2 regions of the Streptomyces sp. NPDC005281 genome follow, and region 2 is predicted to be linked to the other one. Evidence: predicted binding sites of a transcription regulator. Region 2 holds the regulator's gene; the other holds the start of a gene.
The links. The regulator HrcA, encoded in region 2, represses chaperone genes, less so after heat shock. The targets are predictions, from matches to a motif close to TTNGCACTCNGNNNNNCNGAGTGCNAA.
Positions count from the first base shown of each region.

Region 1: the regulator HrcA is predicted to act here: its motif matches at 10,107-10,133, upstream of groES (co-chaperone GroES).

Region 1 is NZ_JBEXGX010000028.1:4,826-16,757, reverse strand. It holds gene ABZV42_RS31530 (endo-1,4-beta-xylanase) at 1-503, shown strand, start outside; gene ABZV42_RS31525 (LCP family protein) at 598-1,665, shown strand; gene ABZV42_RS31520 (hypothetical protein) at 1,927-2,862, shown strand; gene ABZV42_RS31515 (YciI family protein) at 3,001-3,357, shown strand; gene ABZV42_RS31510 (RNA polymerase sigma factor) at 3,493-4,791, shown strand; partial or broken gene ABZV42_RS31505 (cell wall-binding repeat-containing protein) at 5,409-6,311, shown strand; gene ABZV42_RS31500 (hypothetical protein) at 6,336-6,956, shown strand; gene ABZV42_RS31495 (methyltransferase domain-containing protein) at 6,934-8,133, opposite strand; gene ABZV42_RS31490 (polysaccharide deacetylase family protein) at 8,224-9,198, shown strand; gene ABZV42_RS31485 (polysaccharide deacetylase family protein) at 9,195-9,947, shown strand; gene groES (co-chaperone GroES) at 10,279-10,587, shown strand; gene groL (chaperonin GroEL) at 10,744-11,932, shown strand, end outside.
Region 2 is NZ_JBEXGX010000010.1:55,516-67,447, reverse strand. It holds gene ABZV42_RS16075 (S41 family peptidase) at 1-319, opposite strand, end outside; gene ABZV42_RS16070 (hypothetical protein) at 393-956, opposite strand; gene ABZV42_RS16065 (VOC family protein) at 1,102-1,494, opposite strand; gene ABZV42_RS16060 (16S rRNA (uracil(1498)-N(3))-methyltransferase) at 1,546-2,295, opposite strand; gene ABZV42_RS16055 (nitronate monooxygenase) at 2,292-3,386, opposite strand; gene dnaJ (molecular chaperone DnaJ) at 3,497-4,630, opposite strand; gene hrcA (heat-inducible transcriptional repressor HrcA) at 4,631-5,647, opposite strand; partial or broken gene ABZV42_RS16040 (MBL fold metallo-hydrolase) at 5,833-6,549, shown strand; gene ABZV42_RS16035 (DUF3097 domain-containing protein) at 6,818-7,624, shown strand; gene hemW (radical SAM family heme chaperone HemW) at 7,667-8,905, opposite strand; gene ABZV42_RS16025 (SpoIIE family protein phosphatase) at 9,125-11,254, opposite strand; gene ABZV42_RS16020 (response regulator) at 11,546-11,932, shown strand, end outside.

The DNA of each region.
Region 1 (11,932 bases), on a different contig from region 2:
ACTACAAGGCGGTCTTCGACGCCTGCGTCGCCGTGACCCGCTGCTACGGCGTGACCGTCTGGGGCTTCACCGACTCCGACTCCTGGATCCCGGACGTCTTCTCGGGCTACGGCGCGGCGACCCCGTACGACGAGAACTACGTGCCCAAACCGGCGTACAACGCCATCGCGACCTCGCTCGGCGGAGGGACCACGACACCGCCGCCCACGGGCGCCTGCACGGCGACGTACAGCGTCCAGAGCCAGTGGAACACCGGGTTCACCGGGCAGGTGCGCATCGCGTGCTCCGGGGCCGCCCTGTCCTCGTGGAAGGTGAACTGGACGTACGGCGCGGGCCAGCGGATCACCCAGGCCTGGAACGCGACCTGCACCCAGACCGGCGTGGCGGTCAGCTGCGCCAACGCCTCCTACAACGGGACGGTCCCGGACGGCGGTTCGGTGACGTTCGGGTTCAACGCCTCCTGGAGCGGGAGCAATCCCGTCCCCACGGTGACGCTGGGCTGAGGCCGCACTGAGAAGGATGAGATTCTCCGAAGAAAAACGTCGCGCGCCTCTGTCCCTAACAGTCCCCTAATAATTCGGACCTACGTTCCTGTCCGTGACCGGACATGACGAGAACGGCGACGAGCGCAGACGGTGGGGCCGGCGGGCGCGGGTGCTGAAGGCCGCCGGCCTCACCCTGACGGGACTGCTGGTGCTGGGCGCCGGTACCGCGGGCTGGGCCTACTGGCATCTGAACCGGAACATCAAAAGCGTCGACATCAACAGCGCCCTCGGTGACGACCGTCCGGCGAAGGCGATGGTGACCCCCTCGGCCCCGGCGTCCGCCTCCGCCTCGGCCACCGCCTCCCCGCTGCCGACCGAGGCCCTCAACATCCTGGTCCTGGGGTCGGACTCGCGCAGCGGCAAGGCGAACGCGAAGCTCGGCGGCGGGAGCAGTTCGGGCGCGCGCTCCGACACGGCGATGGTCGTGCACATCGACGCGGGCCGCACCAAGGCCACGGTCGTCAGCATTCCGCGTGACACGCTGGTCACCCGCCCGTCCTGTCCGCTGCCGTCCGGGGGCTCGACGGCGGTGGCGTACGACGCGATGTTCAACAGCGCCTACTCGGTGGGCGGTCCGGTGTGCGCCGTGAAGACGGCCGAGTCGGTCACGGGCGTCCGGATGGACCACTACATCGAGATCGACTTCGCGGGCTTCTCGAAGCTCGTGAACGCGCTCGGCGGTGTCACGGTCACCACGGACGAGAACATCGACGACGACAAGAGCCATCTGCACCTCGCCTCGGGCACCCACCATCTGAACGGCACGCAGGCCCTGGCCCTGGCCCGCACCCGGCACGGCATAGGCGACGGCAGCGACCTGGGCCGCATAGGTCTCCAGCAGAAGCTGGTGAAGGCCCTGCTGAAGCAGATCTCCTCGGCCGACCTGCTCTCCGACCCGGCCAAGCTCTACGACGTCGCGAACGCGGTGACCGGCAGCCTGACGACGGACACGGGGCTCGACTCGCTCGGCGAACTGACGAAGCTCGGCCAGAGCCTGAAGTCCCTCTCCTCCGACGAGGTCAGGACGGTGATGATGCCGGTGGTGGCGGCGCCCTCGGACCCCAACAGAGTGATCGCGAACGAGCCGGAGGCGAGCGATCTTTGGCATTCGCTCAAATGAACGTCTCCGTGATCCACGGGACTTGAGCTTCGGGGCTCGGGATTCGAGCCTCTTTTGTATGGATTGGGCGGGAGGTTCAACCCACCCTCCCTCCCTTGCCGACGGCCGAAGTGCCGTCCGGGCCAGGGGATATGACTTTTCGTGATCGGGTCGCGGCGGAGCGTGGCAGCGGTGTAGCGTGCGCCGCGAAAGCGCCGACCCCCGTGGGTGCAGGAACACCACGCGGGGGTCTGACCACAAAGACCGAATGAGGCTCGATCCATGGCTGTCGCCCAGCTTAGTGCTGCCCCGCGCCCGTCCGCCCATCCCCTCGCCAATCCTGGCTACGGAAAAAGGTCGGCGCCCGGCCAAACCCCTCGTACGGGTCGGGACTTCGATCACCTGCCCCTGCGCGAGGCATCGATCGCGACGTACATCGACCGGCTGGCCGACGAGTCGGACCTCTCGATCAAGACCCTGGCCAAGCACCTCCCGTACGGCCAGTGCGCCCTGTCCACCGCCCTGAACCACCTTTCCGCGGCGGGGCATCTGCGCCGGGTGCGCCGCCCCGTCACCGTCGACGGCTGCCCCCGCTGGGTCTGGCACACCTTCTTCTCACGCACCGCCCGCGACGACGCCTGGTGGAACGCCCTGCTCGCAGGGGAGACGCCGGTGACCGAGCGGCCCGTCGCGGCGGCGGCCCGTTCGACGGCCTACGGCGTGCTGGCCAGGCTCGGCCGGATCGACGCCCGGCTGACGCTGTCGGCGGGGGAGTGCGCGGCCCTGGAGGGGGAGGCCGCCGAGTGGTTCGCGCGGGGCGCGGGTGAGGCCCAGCTCGTCCAGGCGACGACGGCCGGGCTTCCGGAGCGCGTGGCACACCCGTACGCCTTCGTCCGCACCCGGCTCCTCGCCAAGCTGCCGCCGGAACCCGAGCCACAGCCACCGGCCCCTCGCTACGAACTCGTGTGCACGGCGTGCGGGGAGCCGGGCGGGGACGGCCGCGCCCTGCGGGGCGGGCTGTGCGAGGGGTGCCGTGGCGGACGCCCCGCCCTCGCGGCCTACGAGGTACGCGCCCACGCCGAACGCCTGCGCACCGCCCTGCGGACCGGGACCGGCCCGGACGGTACGGCCGGCGAACCGTCGGCCCCGTCGGTCCCATCCCAGAGACCGTGGAGCTCAAGGACTTCGCCGACCGATTCACCCGGCCTGACCACCTGACCTGCGGAAACGGCTCCCGTGGAAGAAACTTCGAAGAAATCCGGGGAGCGTGTCGAAACGGGCGTCTCCCGATCGACGCATGGGTGAGAGGCGGGAACGAAGCCCGTCTCCGGCAGTCAAGACATACGAGGAGTCACCATGCCCCGCTACCTCTCTCTCGTCCAGATCGACGAGCGCACCGCGCCCGCCGAGGGCCCCAGCCCCGAACTGATGCAGCGGATGGGCGAGCTCATCGAGGAGATCACCAAGGCCGGCGTCATGCTCCAGACCGAGGGCCTGACGCCCAGCGCGCAGGGCAAGCGCGTCCACTACTCGGGCGGGGAGCTGTCCGTCACCGACGGGCCCTTCACCGAGTCCAAGGAGGTCGTCGGCGGCTACGCGATCATGCAGTGCAAGGACATGGCCGAGGCCGTGGAGTGGACCAAGCGGTTCCTGAAGGTGCACGAGGAGCACTGGACGGTCACCTGCGAGGTGCGGCAGATCGCCGAGGGCTGAGGGATCTCCTTGGCCTGGGCGGTCTCCCGGGCCTGAGCGGCTCCCTGGTCCGAGCGGTCTCCCGGGCCTGAGCGGTCTCCCTGGTCCGAGCGGTCTCCTTGGTCTGACGCCGCCGCGGGTGTCTGATGGTGAACTGTGGAACAGCAGCCCACCCCGGCCCTCACGGGCCCAGCCCCCGCCGGCGGTGTCGACACCGCCCTCGAGACCATCTTCCGTATCGAGTCCCCGCGCATCATCGCGGGCGTGGCCCGGATCGTCCGCGACGTCGGTATCGCCGAGGAACTCGCACAGGACGCCCTGGTCGCGGCGCTGGAGCAGTGGCCGCGCGACGGCGTGCCGGACAACCCGGGCGCCTGGCTGACGGCCACGGCCAAGCACCGGGCGATCGACCTCGTACGCCGCAAGGAGCGCTACGCGCGCAAGCTGGAGGAGGTCGGGCGGGACCTCTCGCTGTCCGCGCCGCATCACGTCGACGAACCCTCCGACCCGGACGACATCGACGACGACCTGCTCCGGCTGGTCTTCACCGCCTGCCATCCCGTCCTGTCCGCCGAGGCCCGGATCGCGCTCACGCTGCGGCTTCTCGGCGGCCTGACGGCGTCCGAGATCGCCCGCGCCTTCCTCGTCCCCGAGGCGACGGTCGCCCAGCGCATCGTGCGGGCCAAGCGGACGCTGGCGGCGAAGGGGGTCGCCTTCGAGGTCCCGTACGGACCCGAGCGCGAAGCCCGGCTCGGGTCCGTGCTGGAGGTCATCTACCTCGTCTTCAACGAGGGGTACGCGGCCACGGCGGGCGACGACCTGCTGCGCCCCGCGCTGTGCGAGGACGCGCTGCGGCTGGCCCGGGTGCTCGCCGAGCTGATGCCCAAGGAGAGCGAGGTGCACGCTCTCGCCGCCCTGCTGGAACTCCAGGAGTCCCGGGCGGCCGCCCGCACCGGGCCCGACGGCGAACCTGTCCTCCTCAAGGACCAGCAGCGCCGCCGCTGGAACCGCCTGCTGATCGGCCGCGGCTTCACCGCGCTCGGCCGCGCCAACGCCGTCGCCACCGGCAGCCCGGGGCCGTACGCCCTCCAGGCCGCCATCGCCGCCTGCCACGCGCGGGCCTACACCTACGAGGACACCGACTGGTACCGGATCACCGCCCTGTACGGCCTGCTGGCGGCCCGCTCCCCGTCCCCCGTGGTCGAGCTGAACCGTGCCGTGGCCGTCTCGATGGCCGAGGGCCCGGGCCCCGCCCTGGAGATCGTCGAGGCCCTCGCGGCGGAACCGGCCCTGCGCGGCTACCACTTGCTGCCGAGCGTGCACGGCGACCTGCTGGCCCGGCTCGGACGTACGCAGGAGGCACGCGCGGAGTTCGAGCGGGCCGCCGGTCTGGCGCGCAACGGGCGGGAGCGGGGGCTGCTGGAGGCACGGGCCCGTGAGCTGCGGGATTCATGAGTGCGGGGGCATGAGATCCCGTCCGGCAAACTCCGTTCCCAAGGTGATCGGCAAGGGCTTACAGTGGCGCCGCTGCCGTACACGGGAATGGCGTGTTCCGTTCATCCCGTAGGCCCCTGCACGTGGTCCGGCAGCCCATCGCGCCTACCTGTGGGGGGTACACCCATGAAAATCTTCGCGCGCCACAGACTCGTGGCGCTCACCGCGGCGACGGCCCTGGCCGCCGGCACCGCGACAGCCCTGGCACCGGGGGCGTCGGCCGATGCCACCGGGTGGCCGGCGGCCGACGGCAGGATCGCCGTGGTCGACGACGGCGTCATGTCGGTCGACGTCAACGGCAACGACATGAAGCGTGTCTCGAACGGCTCCGACGACGAGTCGCCCGCGTGGTCGCCCGACGGCAGCCGCGTGGTCCTCGAGTCGGCCGGATCACTGGACACCGTCGGCGTCACCGGCGCCGGCAGGACGCAGGTCTACGACGGGACGTACAGCGGCCGCTCGCCGTCGCACCCGACGTACTGGACCTACGGCCGCACCATCGTCTTCTCCGCGGCCAAGAAGCTCTACTCCGTCCCGGCCGACGGCGGCGCCGCGGTGCGGCTGCTGGCCACCGGCGGATGCGACCTCGTGCCGAGCGGCGACGCGACCGGCAAGCTGCTGGCCTTCCAGCGCAACGGCACCGGCTGCACCACGACCACGCCCTCGGTCGTGCTGTACAACGCCACCACCAAGGCGGAGACCAAGCTCGCCGCGGGCAGCTCGCCCGCCATCTCGCCCGACGGCACCAAGGTCGCCTTCATCCGCACCGTCGACGGCCGCGGCCAGGTGTTCTCGATCAACACCGACGGCACCGACGAGCGCCGTCTCACCGACGACAGCGGCGACTACGCGTCCCCCTCCTGGGCGCCCGCGAGCGACCGGCTGGTCGTCGCCGACGGCTACGCCATGCGGGTCCTGACGGTCGCCGCGGACTCCGTGACCGTGGGCAGCCCGTTCCCGTTCGGCGGCCGTTCGCCCGCCTGGCAGCCGCTGCGCAAGAACACCGCCGCCCGGGTCTGGGGCGCCGACGTCTACAGCAGCAACATCGCCGCGTCCCGCTGGACCTGGAACACGGTGGGCAAGAGCGAGCCGGGGCTGATGAACGCCTCGTCCGCCGTGCTGGTCCCCAAGGACAGCCAGTCGTACGCGCTGACCGCCCCCGCCCTCGCGGGCAAGAAGCACGGGCCGGTCCTGCTGACCTCGGGCACCTCGCTGTCGACGTCCGTGCAGAACGAGCTGAAGCGGACCCTCAAGCCGGCGCGAGCGTCTACCTCGTCGGCGGCACGTCGGTCCTCGGCAGCGCCCTCTCGACCAAGATCACCTCGCTCGGCTTCGTTCCCAGGAGGCTGGCGGGCACCTCCCGCTACTCGACCTCGGTCGCCGTCGCCAAGTCGATCACCAGCGCGCCGGACTACGTGTTCCTCGCGACCGGCACCGACTACCACTCGGCCCTCGCCGCCGCGTCGGCCGCGGGTGCGGAAGGCACGAGCGGCAAGGCGGTCGTCGTGCTCAACGACGGCAACACGCTGACCTCGTCCGTGAAGTCGTACCTCAACGGCCTCGACCCGCGCGACACCTACATGATCCCCGTCGGCGCCTCGGCGAAGTACGCGCTCACGCACACGTCGTTCTCCCACTGGCCGTCGACTTACACCTACTACCCGGTCACGGGGAGCGGCAACGCGGCCACCGCGGTCGCCCTCGCGCGCTTCTGGTGGGACGCCCCGGGCAGCGTGTCCCTGGCCTCCATCGACAGCTGGCGCGGTGGCACCTCGGCCGCGGCGGCGATGAACGTCTTCGGCCCGCTGCTGTGGACGGACGTCGCCACCCTGACCGCGGACACCAAGTCCTACCTGGTCAAGGACTCCGCGAACATCAACGGCCTGGCCGTCTTCGGCGGCACCGGCTCGGTGTCCACGGCGGCGCTGACCTCCGCGGGCACCGCGATCAGCGCGAGCGCCGGCCAGTGGACGTACGCGCCGTACTACAACGGCGTTGCGCCGATGGCGAGTTCGTCCTCCCCGGCCGGTCCGGCCGCGGGAGCCTCGGCGGTGCGGACGGGTACGGCGCCGCGGCCCGTCACCGGGCCGGACCTCGCCTCGCTCAGCACCCGCCACCAGCAGTAGGCGGCTTGGCGGGTGCCCCCACCAGCATGGTCGGGGCGCCCGCCACCCGGGTGAGGAACACGGTCGCGGACGCGGGACCGTGCGCCTTGGGCAGGGCCTTGCGCCGCAGCTCCTCCGGCTCGACGGCCGACCCGCGCTTCTTCACGGTCAGGATCCCGACTCCCCGCTCCCGCAGCAGTGCCTTCAACTTCTTCACGTTGAAGGGGAGTTGATCGGTGATCTCGTACGCGGTGGCGTACGGCGTCGGGCGCAGTTCGTCCGCGGTCACGTAGGCGATCGTCTCGTCGACCAGCCCGCCGTCCAGGTCCTCGGCCACCTCGGCGACGAGGTGCGCGCGGATGACGGCACCGTCCGGCTCGTACAGATAGCGCCCGACCGCTCGTACCGCCGGATCGGGCAGCCCGCGCCCGCGCAGCTCGCGCGGGCCCGGCAGCAGGGTGGCGCGCACCAGGCCGGGCTCGGTGCCGAACCACAGCACCGCCTCCTTCACGTCCCCGCCGTCCGAGATCCACTCGGCCTCCGCCTCGGCGGGGACCGCCTCGTGCGGGATGCCGGGGGCGATCTTCAGGGCGGCGACCGGAGCCCGCAGGGCCGCCCCGACGGCCCAGGACAGCGGCGGCGAGTACGCCTCCGGGTCGAAGATCCGGCCCCGGCCGCCCCGGCGCCCCGGGTCCACGAAGACCGCGTCGTACGACGTGGTGTCGACCTGCGTCACATCCGTCTCGCGCACCTCGATCAGATCCGTGAGTCCCAGCGCGTCGGCGTTCGCGCGGGCGGCGGCGGCCGTCAGCGGGTCCCGGTCGACGGCCAGGACGCGGATCCCGGCGCGGGCCAGCGCGACGGCGTCGCCGCCGATGCCGCAGCACAGGTCGGCGACGGAGCGGACCCCCAGCGCGCGCAGCCGCTCGGCGCGGTGGGCCGCCACGCTCGTGCGGGTGGACTGCTCGACCCCGTTGGGGGTGAAGAACATCCGTCCGGCGTCCTCGGCGCCGAACTTCGCCACCGCCCGCTGCCGCAGCCGCGCCTGTCCGAGGGCCGCCGAGACCAGCTCGGCGGGGTGCTCGCGGCGCAGCCGGGTGGCGACGGCCAGTTCCTGTGCCGGTTCGGTGGCACGGACCTCGTCGAGCAGGGCGCGGCCCTCGGCGGTGAGGAGGGGGGCGAAAGAGACGTCGTTCACCCGGCCATTGTGGGCCAGTCGGTGGACGGTGCGCTTCCGGCGGCGGTGTCGGGTCCGCGCGAGGGCGGTGACCTGGGAGGATCCGGCCCCATGCGACCCGTACGACAAAATGATAAAACCGGTGCAAACGGGGCCGGTGCGCGCTGGGGAGTCGGCGTGCTCGCCCTCGCCGTGCTCGCCTCCGGCTGCGCCGGGACCGGCTCCACCCCGGGAGCGGGCGGCGCCCGACCGGCCCACGCCCCGGGAGCCGGCGGCGCGAAACCGGCCCACGCCCCGCAGGCCGGGCTCCACGCGGACCCCGCCCGCGCCCTGGCCGCGTACGCCGCCCGGCTCCGGCTGGCCCAGGCCAGGCGCGCCGCGGTCGCCAGGCGCTGGGGGCTGCGCGAGGTGCCCCTGACGCCCCCCGTGCCACCCGCCAGGAAGCCGGTCATCAGGGCCCGCAAGGGGTTCGAGGTCGACGATCAGAAGGAACTGGGGCTGCCGCCGGTCTTCACGACCGTCCCCACCAAGGACAAGGTCGTCTTCCTCACCGTCGACGACGGCTCCGAGAAGGACCCCGCCTTCCTGCGGATGATGAGCGACCTGAAGATCCCGTACACCGCCTTCCTCAGCGACTTCCTCGTCAAGGACGACTACGGGTACTTCCGGAAGATGCGCGACCGAGGCATCACCCTCAACAACCACACGCTGCACCACCCCTATCTGCCCGCACTCTCCTACGAGCGGCAGAAGCACGAGATCTGCGGCATGCAGGACGTGATGGAGAAGGAGTTCGGCAGACGCCCGGCCGTCTTCCGCCCGCCGTACGGCAATTACGACCAGGACACCCTGCGCGCCGCCAAGTCCTGCGGCATCAGATACGCGCCCATCTGGAACGAGGAGGTCTTCGTCGACCACTGGGAGTACCGCGAGGAGGACCAGGACCTGCACCCCGGCGACATCGTCCTCACCCACTTCCAGGGCCGCAAGGAGTGGAACGGCACCATGCCCGACATGGTCCGCCGCTTCCTGAGGACGGTCACGGCCAAGGGGTACGCGGTCGCGCGCCTGGAGGACTACCTGTGAGGGTGCGGGTGCCGGTCGCCGGGCTGCTCGTGGCGGCGCTGCTCAGCGGCTGCGCGCAGTCCGTCGACCCCATCGAGCGGCTGGGCAAGAAGGCGGCCCAGCGCGTCCACCCGACGGAGTCGGCGTACCGCCGCTGGGGACTGGCCACCCCGCTCGCCCCGGCGCCCAAGGTGTCCGTCCGGACCACCGCGCGCACCGCGGACACCGGACTGCCACCCGTCGTGAACCAGGTGCGCACCCGCGACAAGGTGGTCTTCCTGACGTACGACGACGGAGTCGAGCGCGATCCGCGGTTCGCCGACATGGTCCGCGAACTGCGCCTGCCGGTCAGCGTGTTCCTCACGGACCGGGTCGCCGGGCCCGGGTACGGTCACTTCGCCCGGCTGCGCGCGGTCGGCGCCGGCGTCCAGAACCACACCCTCGACCACGTCGTCCTGAGCGGTCTGCCCTACGCCGGCCAGCGCGCCGAGATCTGCGGACAACAGGACAAGCTCACCCGCCGCTTCGGCGTCCGGCCCCGGCTGCTGCGGCCCCCGTACGGCAGATACGACGACACCACCCTGCGCGCCGCCGCCGACTGCGGGGTCGCGGCGATCGTCCTCGGCAGGACGGCAGACGCGCACCGGCTCCGCCCCGGCGACATCCTCTCCGGCCCCGGCGAACCCGATCTCACGGACGCCACGCTCCGGCTGCTCAGGCGGATCCAGCGGGAGGGCTTCACACCGGCGCGGCTGGAGAACTACCTCTAGGAGCGCCCCGGGCGGACAGGAGCACCCCGGGCGGACACCGGTCCCCGGGGGCTGTCGCGCGGCGGACCGCGGCCGGGCGCACCTGCCGGGGAACCGGTCTCCGGGAGGCGCCCATTCGGCGCGGTCCGGCCTCTTCCGGCCCGCGCCACGCCGACGCCTTTGGCACTCCGCTTGACCGAGTGCTAATCGCAGTCATAGTCTCAGGTCTGGCACTCCCCCCTGGAGAGTGCCAATAGCGACAGGGTAGGTCCGGCACCCGCGACGACGGATCGACCTGGTCGCCACCTCAGACAGTTAACCCCGTGAGATCTCCGAAGGGGGAGGTCGGATCGTGACGACCACCAGCTCCAAGGTTGCCATCAAGCCGCTCGAGGACCGCATTGTGGTCCAGCCGCTCGACGCTGAGCAGACCACGGCCTCTGGCCTGGTCATCCCGGACACCGCCAAGGAGAAGCCCCAGGAGGGCGTCGTCCTTGCCGTGGGTCCGGGTCGCTTCGAGGACGGTAACCGTCTTCCGCTCGACGTCACCGTCGGCGACGTCGTGCTGTACAGCAAGTACGGCGGCACCGAAGTGAAGTACAACGGCGAGGAATACCTCGTCCTCTCGGCTCGCGACGTACTCGCGATCATCGAGAAGTAATACACCCGGTAAGGGCGTTCGGGGTCATTCCCCGGACAACCCCGCACCAAGCATTGCAGTGAACTGCGCCCCTGGCCCCCGCTACCTTTGATGAAACCGGGCGCTGGGGGCGCCGTTCGTTTCTCCCAAGTTTTCCGAGAGGGCTGAACCGCTCCCATGGCGAAGATCCTGAAGTTCGACGAGGACGCCCGTCGCGCCCTCGAGCGCGGCGTCAACAAGCTTGCCGACACGGTGAAGGTGACGATCGGCCCCAAGGGCCGCAACGTCGTCATCGACAAGAAGTTCGGCGCCCCCACCATCACCAACGACGGCGTGACCATCGCCCGTGAGGTCGAGCTCGACGACCCGTTCGAGAACCTCGGCGCGCAGCTGGTGAAGGAGGTGGCGACCAAGACCAACGACATCGCGGGTGACGGTACGACCACCGCCACCGTGCTCGCCCAGGCGCTCGTCCGCGAGGGCCTGCGCAACGTCGCCGCCGGCGCGTCGCCCGCCCTCCTGAAGAAGGGCATCGACGCCGCGGTCAAGGCCGTTTCCGAGGAGCTCCTCGCGACGGCCCGCCCGATCGAGGACAAGTCCGACATCGCCGCCGTGGCCGGGCTCTCCGCGCAGGACAGCCAGGTCGGCGAGCTCATCGCCGAGGCGATGGACAAGGTCGGCAAGGACGGTGTCATCACCGTCGAGGAGTCCAACACCTTCGGTCTGGAGCTGGACTTCACCGAGGGCATGGCCTTCGACAAGGGCTACCTGTCCCCGTACATGGTGTCCGACCAGGAGCGTATGGAGGCCGTCCTCGACGACCCGTACATCCTCATCCACCAGGGCAAGATCAGCTCCATCCAGGACCTGCTGCCGCTGCTGGAGAAGGTCATCCAGTCGAACGCCTCCAAGCCGCTGCTGATCATCGCCGAGGACGTCGAGGGCGAGGCCCTGTCGACCCTGGTCGTGAACAAGATCCGCGGCACGTTCAACGCCGTCGCCGTGAAGGCTCCCGGCTTCGGTGACCGCCGCAAGGCCATGCTCGGCGACATCGCCACCCTCACCGGTGGTCAGGTCATCGCCGAGGAGGTCGGCCTCAAGCTCGACCAGATCGGCCTGGACGTGCTCGGCAGCGCCCGCCGCGTGACGATCACCAAGGACGACACCGTCATCGTCGACGGTGCCGGCAGCTCCGACGAGGTCGTCGGCCGCGTCAACCAGATCAAGGCCGAGATCGAGAACACCGACTCCGACTGGGACCGCGAGAAGCTCCAGGAGCGACTCGCGAAGCTGGCCGGCGGCGTGTGCGTGATCAAGGTCGGCGCCGCCACCGAGGTGGAGCTCAAGGAGAAGAAGCACCGTCTGG
Region 2 (11,932 bases):
CGAGCACCTGTCCGTCGGGAGTCCAGCCGCGCACCTGGGTCTTCGCGCTGCCCCAGTACGTCAACCGTTGCGCGGGCCCGCCGTCCAGGGAGGCGGCGTGGACCTCGGGGGCTCCGTCCCGCGTCGACGTCCAGGCGACGGTCGTTCCGTCCGGGGAGATGCGTGGATGGCTGACCGGTACGTTGTCGGCGCTGACCCGCCAGGCCCGGCCGCCGCCGTCGAGCGGCGCGGCCCAGATGTCGTCCTCGGCGGTGAAGACGGCCAACTCGCCGTGCAGATGCGGAAACCGGATGTACGCGGAGGCTGCGGACTCAGTCACCCGGTCACCCTATGCAGCGCGCGTGTGGCCCGACAGGGGTTCGGATCACTTGATCCCTGTACGGTCCGGCAGGTCACTTGCCCTGCGAGGGCCAGCAGGTGGGGTCGCCCTTGCACCACATCGTCCTCGTCACGGTGACGGTGACGGTGGGGGCGGGCTGTCCGTTCGTGGGGTGGTAGGTGACCGGCGGGGTGGGTCCCGTGGCGCAGTCGCCCAGGCCCTTCACGTGGAAGATCTGCCTGCCGCCGACGGTGGCGCGCAGATCTCCGCGTACGCAGGCGCCGTTGACGGCCCGGGTGACCTTGCCCTTGACGACGATGGCCCGGCCGTCGCCGGTCTGGCCCCGGCAGTCGACGGTCGCCACGCTGTTCTCGGCCGGCGAGGACGCCTTTCCCGGCGCGGAGGCCTTGGCCGCGTCGCCCAGGCGGGCGGTGCAGGTGAGCCAGCGCACGTCCACGTGCTGCCGTTTCAGTTCCCTGGTCGCCGTCTGGTCGGTCGTGTAGGCCACGGTCGCGGTGCTGAGCCCGTCCAGGGGCCGGCATCCGGTCACCGCGAACACTCCGGCCACGCCCAGTCCGACGGCCATCAGCGCCCGCCCGCGCCTCGTACGGCGCCTGAAATACCTCAAAGCCCCCATGGACGGCAGCGTCCCACCGCACGGCGGCGCGCGGTAGACCGCATGCGGCCATCGGGGGCACAACCACCCGAAGGAGTTGTCCGGCAGCACCGGGAGATGACGAAGGTGACGATCTCCCGGGGCCGGACCGGTTCCTGACTGTCCGTCAGCCGAGCATCAGCAGCCACTCCTGGAGCTCCACCAGGTTGCCCTCGGGGTCCTTGAGGTGGGCGACCCGCATGCGGTCCGTCATGGGTGCCGGGCCGTGCAGCAGGGTCCCGCCGCGTGCGACGACCTGCTCGCAGTGGACGTCGAGGTCGTCGACCCGCAGCACCACCAGCGACCGGTGTCCGGCCACTTCGTCACCGAGCTCTCCCAGGATCTCGGCCATCATGGCGCGGTCCTGGAGAGCGATGCCCGCCGATCCCACGACGGGACTGAACTTCTCGTACGGTCCCTCGGTCGCCCCCGACTGGGGCTTGAGGCCGAGGACTTCGGAGTAGAAGCGGTAGCAGGCGGCGAAGTCGGAGACGAGCAGTCGTACCTGAGCGAGTTCCATGGATTCCCCGGTGGAGTTGCGGTCGGTGCGGCCGGTCCTGCGCGCGGTGGGTCAGGACCAGCGGCCGGTGCGGGCCAGCAGCAGTGCGGTGGCCACGGTGCCGGCCGTCGAGGTGCGCAGCACCGTCCGCCCCAGGTGGAAGGTCCTCGCGCCGGCCTCGGTGAAGAGCGCGACCTCTTCGGCGGAGATCCCGCCCTCGGGGCCGACCACCAGGACGATCTCGCCGGAGGCGGGCAGCGCGGCGGTCGCGAAGGGCTCGGTTTCCAGCGCAGTGTCCTCGTGGAGCACGGCGGCGAACTCGGCTTTGGCGAGAAGTGCGGCAACCTGCCTGGTCGTCATCGCGTCCGCGACCTCCGGGAAGCGCGCCCGGCGGGACTGCTTGCCGGCCTCCCGGGCGGTGGCCCGCCACTTGGTGAGCGCCTTCAGGCCCCGCTCGCCCTTCCACTGCGTGATGCAGCGGGAGGCGGCCCAGGGGACGATGGCGTCGACGCCGGTCTCGGTCATGGTCTCGACGGCCAGCTCGCCCCGGTCGCCCTTGGGCAGGGCCTGGACGACCGTGATGCGCGGCTCCTCGGCCGGCTCCTCGGTGACCGCGCCCATCCGTACGATCAGCCGGTCCTTGCCCTCGGTGCCGAGGACCACGCAGTCCGCCCGGCGCCCTTCTCCGTCGGTGAGGACGACGTCCTCACCGCTGTGCAGCCGTTTCACGGAGACGGCGTGCCGTCCCTCGGGTCCGTCGAGGACATGGCGACCCTCGCCGTCCGTGTCGAAGTGCTCGACCAGGAACACCGGTGCCGTCATCGGGCCGCACCCTCTTCCGGGGTCTCGGCGGCGGCCGACAACGCTGTCCCGGCGGCCGCGATCTCTGCGTTCAGTACCTCCACCAGCTGCCCGGCGGGCAGGTCACGCGCCATGCGGTGACCCTGCCCCGCCCACAGTGCCATGCCCTGCGCGTCGCCCGCCTTGGCGGCCGCCTTGCGCAGCGGCAGGGTGAGGTGGTGGATCTCGGGGTAGGCGGCGGGGGCGTACGGGCCGTGCTCGCGCATGAAGCGGTTGGCCAGCGCGCGCGCCGGACGTCCGGAGAAGGCGCGGGTGAGCTCGGTGCGTACGTAGAGGGGGTCGGTCAGCGCCTGCTTGTGCACGGTGCCTGCGCCGGACTCGGGGGTCGCGAGGAAGGCCGTGCCGAGCTGGGCCGCGTTCGCGCCTGCGGCGAGGACCGCGGCGATCTGGCTGCCGCGCATGATGCCGCCGGCCGCGACGACCGGGATGTCCACCGTCCCGCGGACCTGTGCGACCAGGGTGAGCAGGCCGACGCCCGTGCCGTCCGTCTCCGGGTTGTCCCGGTGGGTGCCCTGGTGTCCCCCGGCCTCGATGCCCTGGACGACGACCGCGTCGGCTCCGGCCCGCTGGACGCCGAGTGCTTCCTCGGCGGTGGTGGCGGTGACCAGGGTGAAGGTGCCGGCGCGGCGCAGCGCCTCCAGCACCTCGGGCTTCGGCACGCCGAAGTGGAAGGAGACGGCGGCCACCGGGTTGTCGAGGAGGACGGCGAGTTTGGCGTCGTAGCCGTCGTCGCGTCCGCTGTCCGGATCACCGAGCTCGGTCTCGTACCAGGCGGCCTCACCGGCGAGCTGGTTGGCGTACACCTCGACCGAGGCGGCATCCGCGTGCTCGGGCTGCGGGAGGAACAGGTTGACGCCGAAGGGACGACCGGTCAGCCCGCGCAGCTGCTTGATCTCCTGGTACATGCCGTCGGCCGTCTTGTACCCGGCGGCGAGGAAGCCGAGCCCGCCGGCCTCGGAAACGGCGGCCGCGAGCTGCGGGACGGAGACTCCGCCCGCCATGGGGGCCTGCACGATCGGGTGAGGGAAGAGATCGGTCAGCGCGGAGGACATGACGGCATGTTGTCACGTCCCCCGGACAAGTCCGAATCCGGTCGTCCGCCCGGATCCGGCCCTCGAAGCAAAAGGGCACGGGGTGGTCTCCACCCCGTGCCCCGCCTGGATCAACGGCCGTTGAAGGCGTCCTTCAGCCGGGAGAAGAGCCCCTGCTGACCGGGCTGGAACTGACCGGTGGGCCGCTCCTCCCCGCGCAGCAGGGCGAGCTCGCGCAGCACCCGCTCCATCTCCGGGTCGAGCTTGGTCGGCGTGGTGACCTCGACGTGCACGATGAGGTCGCCGCGGCCGCCGCCGCGCAGGTGGGTGATGCCACGGCCGTGCAGCGGGATCGACTGGCCGGACTGCGTGCCCGGACGGATGTCGACCTCCTCCATGCCGTCGAGGGTCTCCAGCGGCACCTTGGTGCCGAGGGCCGCCGCGGTCATCGGGAGGGTGACCGTGCAGTGCAGGTCGTCGCCGCGCCGCTGGAAGGTCGAGTGCGGCAGCTCGTGGATCTCGACGTACAGGTCTCCGGCGGGGCCGCCGCCGGGGCCGACCTCGCCCTCGCCCGCGAGCTGGATCCGGGTGCCGTTGTCGACACCGGCCGGGATCTTGACCGTGAGGGTGCGACGGGAGCGGACCCGGCCGTCGCCCGCGCACTCGTGGCACGGGGTCGGGACGACGGTGCCGAAGCCCTGGCACTGCGGACACGGCCGCGAGGTCATGACCTGGCCGAGGAAGGACCGCGTCACCTGGGACACCTCGCCGCGGCCGCGGCACATGTCACAGGTCTGCGCGGAGGTCCCCGGTGCGGCGCCCTCGCCGTTGCAGGTGCCGCAGACGACGGCCGTGTCGACCTGGATGTCCTTCGTGGTGCCGAAGGCCGCCTCGTCGAGCTCGATCTCCAGCCGGATCATGGCGTCCTGGCCGCGGCGGGTGCGCGAGCGCGGTCCGCGCTGCGACGCCGTGCCGAAGAAGGCGTCCATGATGTCGGAGAAGTTCCCGAAGCCGCCCGCGCCGAAGCCGCCGGCCGCGCCGCCCTGCTGGGACAGCGGGTCACCGCCGAGGTCGTAGACCTGCTTCTTCTGCGGGTCCGACAACACCTCGTAGGCGGCGTTGATCTCCTTGAAGCGCTCCTGCGTCTTCGGATCGGGATTGACGTCCGGGTGCAGCTCGCGAGCGAGCCTCCGGAACGCCTTCTTGATCTCGTCCTGGGACGCGTCGCGGCGCACGCCGAGCACGGCGTAGTAGTCCGTGGCCACCTATGACTCCGCCAGGATCTGTCCGACGTACCGTGCCACCGCTCGTACCGCTCCCATCGTTCCCGGGTAATCCATGCGGGTCGGGCCGACCACGCCGAGTTTGGCTACTGCCTCGCCGCCCGAACCGTAGCCGACGGAGACCACGGACGTGGAGTTGAGTCCCTCATACGCGTTCTCGTGCCCGATTCGCACGGTCATGCTCGAATCTCCGGCCTCTCCAAGCAACTTGAGGAGCACGACCTGCTCCTCCAACGCCTCGAGCACCGGCCGGATGGTGAGAGGGAAGTCATGTCCGAATCGCGTCAGATTGGCGGTGCCGCCGATCATCAGCCGCTCCTCGGTCTCCTCGACGAGTGTCTCCAGCAGTGTGGAGAGCACCGTCGAGACCGTACCCCGGTCCTCCGCCTCGAAGGCTTCGGGGAGGTCCTGGACGAGCGGCGGGACGTCCGCGAAGGGGCGTCCCGCGACCCGGCTGTTGAGCCGGGCGCGCAGGTCCGCGAGCGACGTCTCACCGAACGGCGCAGGGCAGTTGATCATGCGCTGTTCGACCCGGCCGGTGTCCGTGATCAGCACGAGCATCACCCGCGCGGGGGCGAGTGAGAGCAGCTCCACATGACGCACGGTCGAGCGGGTCAGCGAGGGGTACTGCACGACGGCGACCTGCCGGGTGAGCTGCGCGAGCAGCCGCACGGTCCGTCCGACGACGTCGTCCAGGTCGACCGCGCCGTCCAGGAAGTTCTGGATGGCGCGGCGCTCGGGCGCGGTCATCGGCTTGACGCCGGCGAGCTTGTCGACGAAGAGGCGGTAGCCCTTGTCCGTGGGGATGCGCCCGGCGCTGGTGTGCGGCTGGGCGATGTACCCCTCGTCCTCCAGGACCGCCATGTCGTTGCGGACGGTCGCGGGCGAGACGCCGAGACGGTGCCGCTCGGTGAGCGCCTTGGAGCCGACCGGCTCCTCGGTGCCCACGTAGTCCTGGACGATGGCGCGCAGCACCTCGAGCCTGCGTTCACTGAGCATCGCGCACCTCCAGAAGTCGACTCGATGGTCTTCGTGGCCTTCGTGGCCTTCGTGGCATTCGCCTGGCACTCAGCGCACGCGAGTGCCAGCGTTCCCCGGCCCAGTGTACGGCGGTGAGGCACGACCCGGGCAAGGGCGGGCCTGCGATGTCGTACACGGCACCCGATCACCGTTAGCGTCGCCGCATGAGGCTGACTTGGGAAGAGCTGGGGTGGGAAAGGGTGGCGCCCGGTGTCGGGCGACGGCGGCTTCCGGACTGGGACTGCACGGCCGGGCTCGTCGTCGGTGAGGCGGCGGCACTGATGATCGACGCCGGGTCGAGCCTCGCGGAGGGCGCCCGGCTGCGCGCCGAGGCGCAGGCGCTCGCCGGCCGGCGTGTGACCCTTCTCGCTCTCACACACCCTCATTTCGACCATGTCTTCGGCGCCGCGGTGTTCGCGGGCGCGGAGACTCTCGTCGCGGACGGCTCGTCCGAGGTGTACGGGAACGGCCGCGACGAGCTGTGCGCGGACGCGGTGCGCAACGGGCTGGATCCGGGGGCGGCGGCGGAGGCGGCCGACGCCCTCGTGCGCCCGCGGCGGTTCGTCCGGGACACGTGGGACCTGGAACTCGGCGGCGGGGTCCGGGTCCGGCTGGTGCGGACGGGCGAGGGCCACACCGCCCAGGACCTCGTGGCCGTCGTGCCGGGCGACCCGGCGGTGGTGTTCTGCGGCGACCTGGTCGAGGAGTCGGGCGAGCCGCAGGCGGGCCCCGACGCCGTGCCCTCGCGCTGGCCGGCCGCTCTGGACCGGCTGCTGGAACTGGGCGGCGAGGACGCGCTGTACGTCCCCGGGCACGGGGCGGTCGTGGACGCCGCGTTCGTACGTGCCCAACGGGACGCCCTGGCCACACGCTTCGGCGTGCCGGGCTCCGGGGCGGGTGGTTCCGGGGACTCGGCAGTCTCTGGAGCGGGGAGTTCCGGGGGCTCGGCGGGGTCAGGGGCGGCCGGTTCGGGAAGCTCGGCAGGGTCCGGGGCGGCCGGTTCCGGAGGGGCGGCCGGTTCCGACGTGGCCGGATCCGGATGCTCGGCAGGGTCCGGAGTGGCCGGATCCGGAGGCTCGGCCGGTTCCGGGGTGGCCGGTTCCGGCGTGTCGTGGTGAGGGGCGCCGGGATTCTCCTATCGTCATCCGAATGCGCCAGTACCCTCCGGACCTGACCCCGCCGTGGAAGAAGCCCCGGTCCGTTCCCGAGGTCCCGGCGGACCCCGGTCTGGTCGTCGAGGAGCCCGGCACCGGCTTCTGCGGCGCGGTGATCCGCTGCGAGGCGGGCACGGTGACCCTGGAGGACCGCTTCGGCAAGCACCGGGTGTTCCCGCTGGAGCCGCTCGGTTTCCTCCTGGAGGGCAGGGTGGTGACGCTCGTACGCCCGGCGCCCGCGGCTCCCGTACGCCCCAGCCGTACGGCCTCCGGCTCGGTGGCCGTGCCGGGCGCGCGCGCCCGGGTCGCGCGGGCGGGACGCATCTACGTCGAGGGCCGCCACGACGCCGAACTGGTCGAGCGGGTCTGGGGCGACGACCTGCGCGTCGAGGGCGTCGTCGTGGAGTACCTGGAGGGTGTCGACGACCTCCCGGCGGTGGTCGGCGCGTTCGCCCCCGGCCCGGACGCCCGGCTCGGCGTCCTCGTGGACCACCTGGTCCCCGGTTCGAAGGAGTCCCGGATCGCGGAGGCGGTCACGAGCGAACACGCCCTGGTGCTCGGCCACCCGTACATCGACGTCTGGGAGGCCGTGAAGCCGTCCTCCGTGGGCATTCCGTCCTGGCCCCGGGTCCCGCGCGGCCAGGACTGGAAGACGGGCGTCTGCCGGGCCCTGGGCTGGCCGGAGAACACCGGCGCGGCCTGGCAGCACATCCTGTCCCGGGTCCGCTCCTACAAGGACCTGGAGCCGGAACTCCTGGGCCGCGTGGAGGAACTGATCGACTTCGTCACCGCGCCGGAGTGACGGGCCTTCCGGGGCCGCGCCCGGGGCCGGCGCCAGCGGTGTTCAGTCCACCAGGTCCCGCACGACGGCGTCCGCGAGGAGGCGGCCGCGCAGGGTGAGGACGGCACGGCCGACGTCGTACGGACCGGCTTCGAGGAGCCCGTCGGACAGCGCGCGACGGGAGGCCGCGAGGCCGTCGGGGCGGAGCAGGGAGAGCGGGCAGCCCTCGCGCAGCCGCAGTTCGAGGAGGATCCGCTCGACCCGGCGGTCCTCGTCGGACAGGAGCTCGCGCCCCGCGCCCGGGGAGCGGCCGGAGGCAAGCGCGGCTGCGTACGCCCCGGGATGTTTCACGTTCCACCAGCGAACACCGCCCACGTGGCTGTGCGCGCCGGGGCCCGCGCCCCACCAGTCGGCGCCCCGCCAGTAGAGCTCGTTGTGCAGGCAGCGGCTGTCCGACGAGCCGGCGGTGGCCCAGTTCGACACCTCGTACCAGTCGAAGCCCGCCGCCGACATCACCTCGTCCGCGATGAGGTACCGGTCCGCGTGCACGTCGTCGTCGGTCATGGGGACCTCGCCGCGGCGGATGCGGCGCGCGAGCTGCGTGCCCTCCTCGACGATGAGCGCGTAAGCGGAGATGTGGTCGGGACCGGCGCCGAGAGCCGCTTCGAGCGACGCCCGCCAGTCGTCGTCCGACTCCCCGGGCGTGCCGTAGATCAGATCCAGGTTCACATGTGCGAATCCGGCCGCGCGGGCCTCGGCGACACACGCCTCCGGGCGGCCCGGGGTGTGCGTGCGGTCGAGCACCTTCAGGACGTGCTGCCGGGCGCTCTGCATGCCGAAGGAGATCCGGTTGAAGCCGCCCGCGCGCAGCGTCGCGAGGTACTCGGGGTCGACCGACTCCGGGTTCGCCTCCGTCGTGATCTCCGCGTCGTCCGCGAGCCCGAACTCGTCCCGGATCGCGCCCAGCATCCGTACGAGATCGTCGGCGGCCAGCAGTGTGGGCGTACCGCCTCCGACGAAGACCGTGCGGACGGGGCGGGGGTCGTCGCCGAGGACCTTGCGGGCGAGGCGGACCTCGTCGGTCAGGGTGTCCGCGTAGTTGTCGCGGGAGGCGAGCACACCGCCGGTGCCCCGCAGCTCGGTGGCCGTGTAGGTGTTGAAGTCGCAGTAGCCGCAGCGGGTCGCGCAGTACGGAACGTGGAGGTAGAACCCGAGGGGCCGCTCGGCCGCCCCGGCCAGGGCGTGCGCGGGCAGCGCCCCGTCGTCGGGGACGGGCTCGCCGTCGGGAAGTGCGGAAGGCATGCGTTCCATTGTCCAGCACCGGCGCGGTGCCTGGTTCCGTCCCGTGCGCGGGCCCGGTTCCGCCCCGTGCGCGGGCCCGGTTCCCGGGGCGCGGGCCGATCCGGGTACGGGAGCGTCGAACCGGGGATCGCCCGGTGGATGAAGGCGCCCACCACCCCGGCCGTCGGGTACGGGCATCCGGGTGCGGGCGCGCCTGGCGTACGGATGGGGCGCGCCCGGCTACTCCGCCTGCAACACCAGCAGGGCCATGTCGTCCTCGGGCGGGCGGTTGCCGAACGCGTGGACCAGCGCGCGGATCCGTTCCGCGATCAGCTCGGCGTTCAGGCCGGTGCAGCCCCCGAGGGCGTGCGCGAGACCGTCGTCGTCGTCGAACTGGCGGGAGCCGTCGCGCCGCTCCGTCACGCCGTCGGTGACGCACAGAAGGGTGTCGCCGGGGTACAGCTCGAAGGAGTCGGAGGTGTATTCGGGGTCCTCGAAGACGCCGAGCAGGGTCTGCGGCCTGGCCATCTCCCGTACGACGCCGTCGGGGCCCAGCAGCAGCGGCAGCGGGTGCCCGGCCGAGGCCAGGGTGCAGCGCACTCCGCCGTCGAAGGGGACGAGCTCGCCGTAGAGCATGGACAGGAAACGGGTCTGCGGGCCGAGGTCGCTGCCGAGCCCGGGTCCGCCCGCGGCCACGAGCGCGCGGGCGGCCGCGTCCGCGGCCTCCGTGGCGTCGTCGAGGAGGAGCTGGTTGAGGCGGTCGAGGACGTCCGCGACGTCGTAGCCCTCACGGGCCAGCAGCCGCAGCCAGGGCCGGGCGAGACCGATCACGACGGCGGCCTCGGGGCCCTTGCCCTGGACGTCGCCGACCGCGAAGCACCAGCGCCCGTCGCCCGCCGGGAACACGTCGTAGAAGTCACCGCTCGGCCCGCCCTTGTCGAGCGGCTCGTAGACGAGGGCGCTGCGCACCCCGGGGATCTCGGCGACCGCGCCCGGCAGCAGCCCGCGCTGGAGGACCCGGCTGATGGTGGCCTGGCGCGCGTACTGGCGGGCCGCGCCGATGGCCAGGGCGATACGGCGGCTGAGGTCCTCGACGAGTCCGGTGACCTCGTCGGGGAAGTCGGGCGGTCCGGCCCGCCCGATGACGAGGGTGCCAAGCGGCCGGCCTCCCGCGATGAGCCGGTACGCCAGCGCCGCCCCGCTCGTTCCACGGGCGCCCAGCGCCTCGCCGGGCCAGGGCACCGCAACGGCACGGGAGCGCACCGCGTCGGGCAGCCGCGGCGGGTCCTTCTCCAGCGCGTGGCGCAGTCCCTCGATGAGGTTCTCGCTGCCGTGCCAGACGCGGGCGAGCCGGGGTCCGAGAGCGAGGCCGAGTCCGCCGGCCCGGTCGGTGGCCTCGTCCTCCAGCCATACGGCGCACCAGTCGGCGAGGCGCGGGACGAGGAGCTGCCCGGCCAGTGCGGCGACCAGGTCCTCGTCGAGCTGTCCCGCGAGCAGGTCGGAGGCCTCGGCGAGGAAGGAGAGGGCTCCACGGTCGAGCCAGTCGTGGCCCCGGGCGGTGCCCCGGTCCGCCTCCGAGGCGTACACGGCGCGGTACGGCCCGCCGCCGGCCACCGACGCGCGTCCCGGGACCGGCCCCTCGGCGTACGCGGCGGCCCCGGCCCCGGCCTGCTCCGGACCGCCCGCGTACCCACCCGGTCCGGCAAGAACGTCGTCGTCCGCGAATCCACCGCACCCCGGCAGACCGCCCGTACGCGCGAGGCCGCCCTGTCCTGGCAGAACGTCCGCGTCCTCGAAGCGGCCCGGCCGGCTCAGGTCGTCGGCGCCCGCGAAGACGTCCGCCCCCGGCAGGGCGCCGGCGGCCCCGTCGGCCAGCAGCCTCGACCAGACCGTCTTGACGCCCGGGCGGTAGGTGATCCCCCATGCCTCGGAGAGCGCGGAGACGAGACGCAGGCCCCGCCCGTACTCCGGTGTCCCGTAGGGCGGTTCGGCGCTGTCCTCCCGTATGGCACGCGAGGGGTGGTGGTCGGAGACCTCGACGACCAGCGTGCCGGGCGGGCCGTCGGCCGGGCTCTCCAGCCGGCACAGCAGCTCGACGTCGGTGCCCGCGTGCACGACCGCGTTGGTGACGAGCTCGCTGACCACCACGACCGCGTCGCCGGTGAGCCGGTCGTCGATGATCTCGGCACCGGGCAGGGCCATCTCGGCCCAGCTCACGAGCGCGTCCCGCAGGAACCGGCGCGCGGCCGCGGGAGCGAGTGGAGTGCCGGGCAACGATGTACGTGACACGACGTCCCGGCCTGCGCGGTGGTACGCGAGCGTGTCCGGTGCGCACGCCGTGGACTCCCGTTGCGTCGGAATGGCCCCCACTGTGCGGCTCCCTGGGCAGTTCGGACGAATACACGTCGGACGATGCGGCCAGGGTGACAGACTGGCGGCACTCATAAGCACCGAGTCACCGAACTGGGCCGCCATGAGTGAGAACAGTGGTAGGGATGTGCTCGAAGTCGGACAGAATCGAGCATCCGGTCCGCGTCCACCGCCCGCCACGACGACCGCGACGCGGGACGGCGGCCGCGGCGCGGCGCCCGGGGCGGGGCGTGGACCGGTCGCCGGACCGCGGGCACCGGGAAACCACGCACCGAGTGAGGCACCGACATCATGAGCGCCGAGGCGAGGAACGACGAGGGCGCGAGCATCCTCCTGGTCGACGACATGGAGGACAACCTGGTCGCGCTGGAAGCCGTCCTGCGTTCCCTCAACGAACCGCTGGTGCGGGCGCGTTCGGGCGAGGAGGCGATGGAGGCACTGCTGCGGCAGCGGTTCGCGGTCGTCCTGCTCGACATCCGGATGCCGGGCATGGACGGATTCGAGACGGCCGCGAACATCAAGCGGCTCGACCGGACCAAGGACGTGCCCATCATCTTCCTGACGGGCACGGACGCCGACGCGGGCTACGCCTTCCGCGGGTACGCGACGGGCGCCGCGGACTATCTGACGAAGCCGTTCGACCCCTGGGTCCTGCGCGCCAAGGTCACCGTCTTCCTC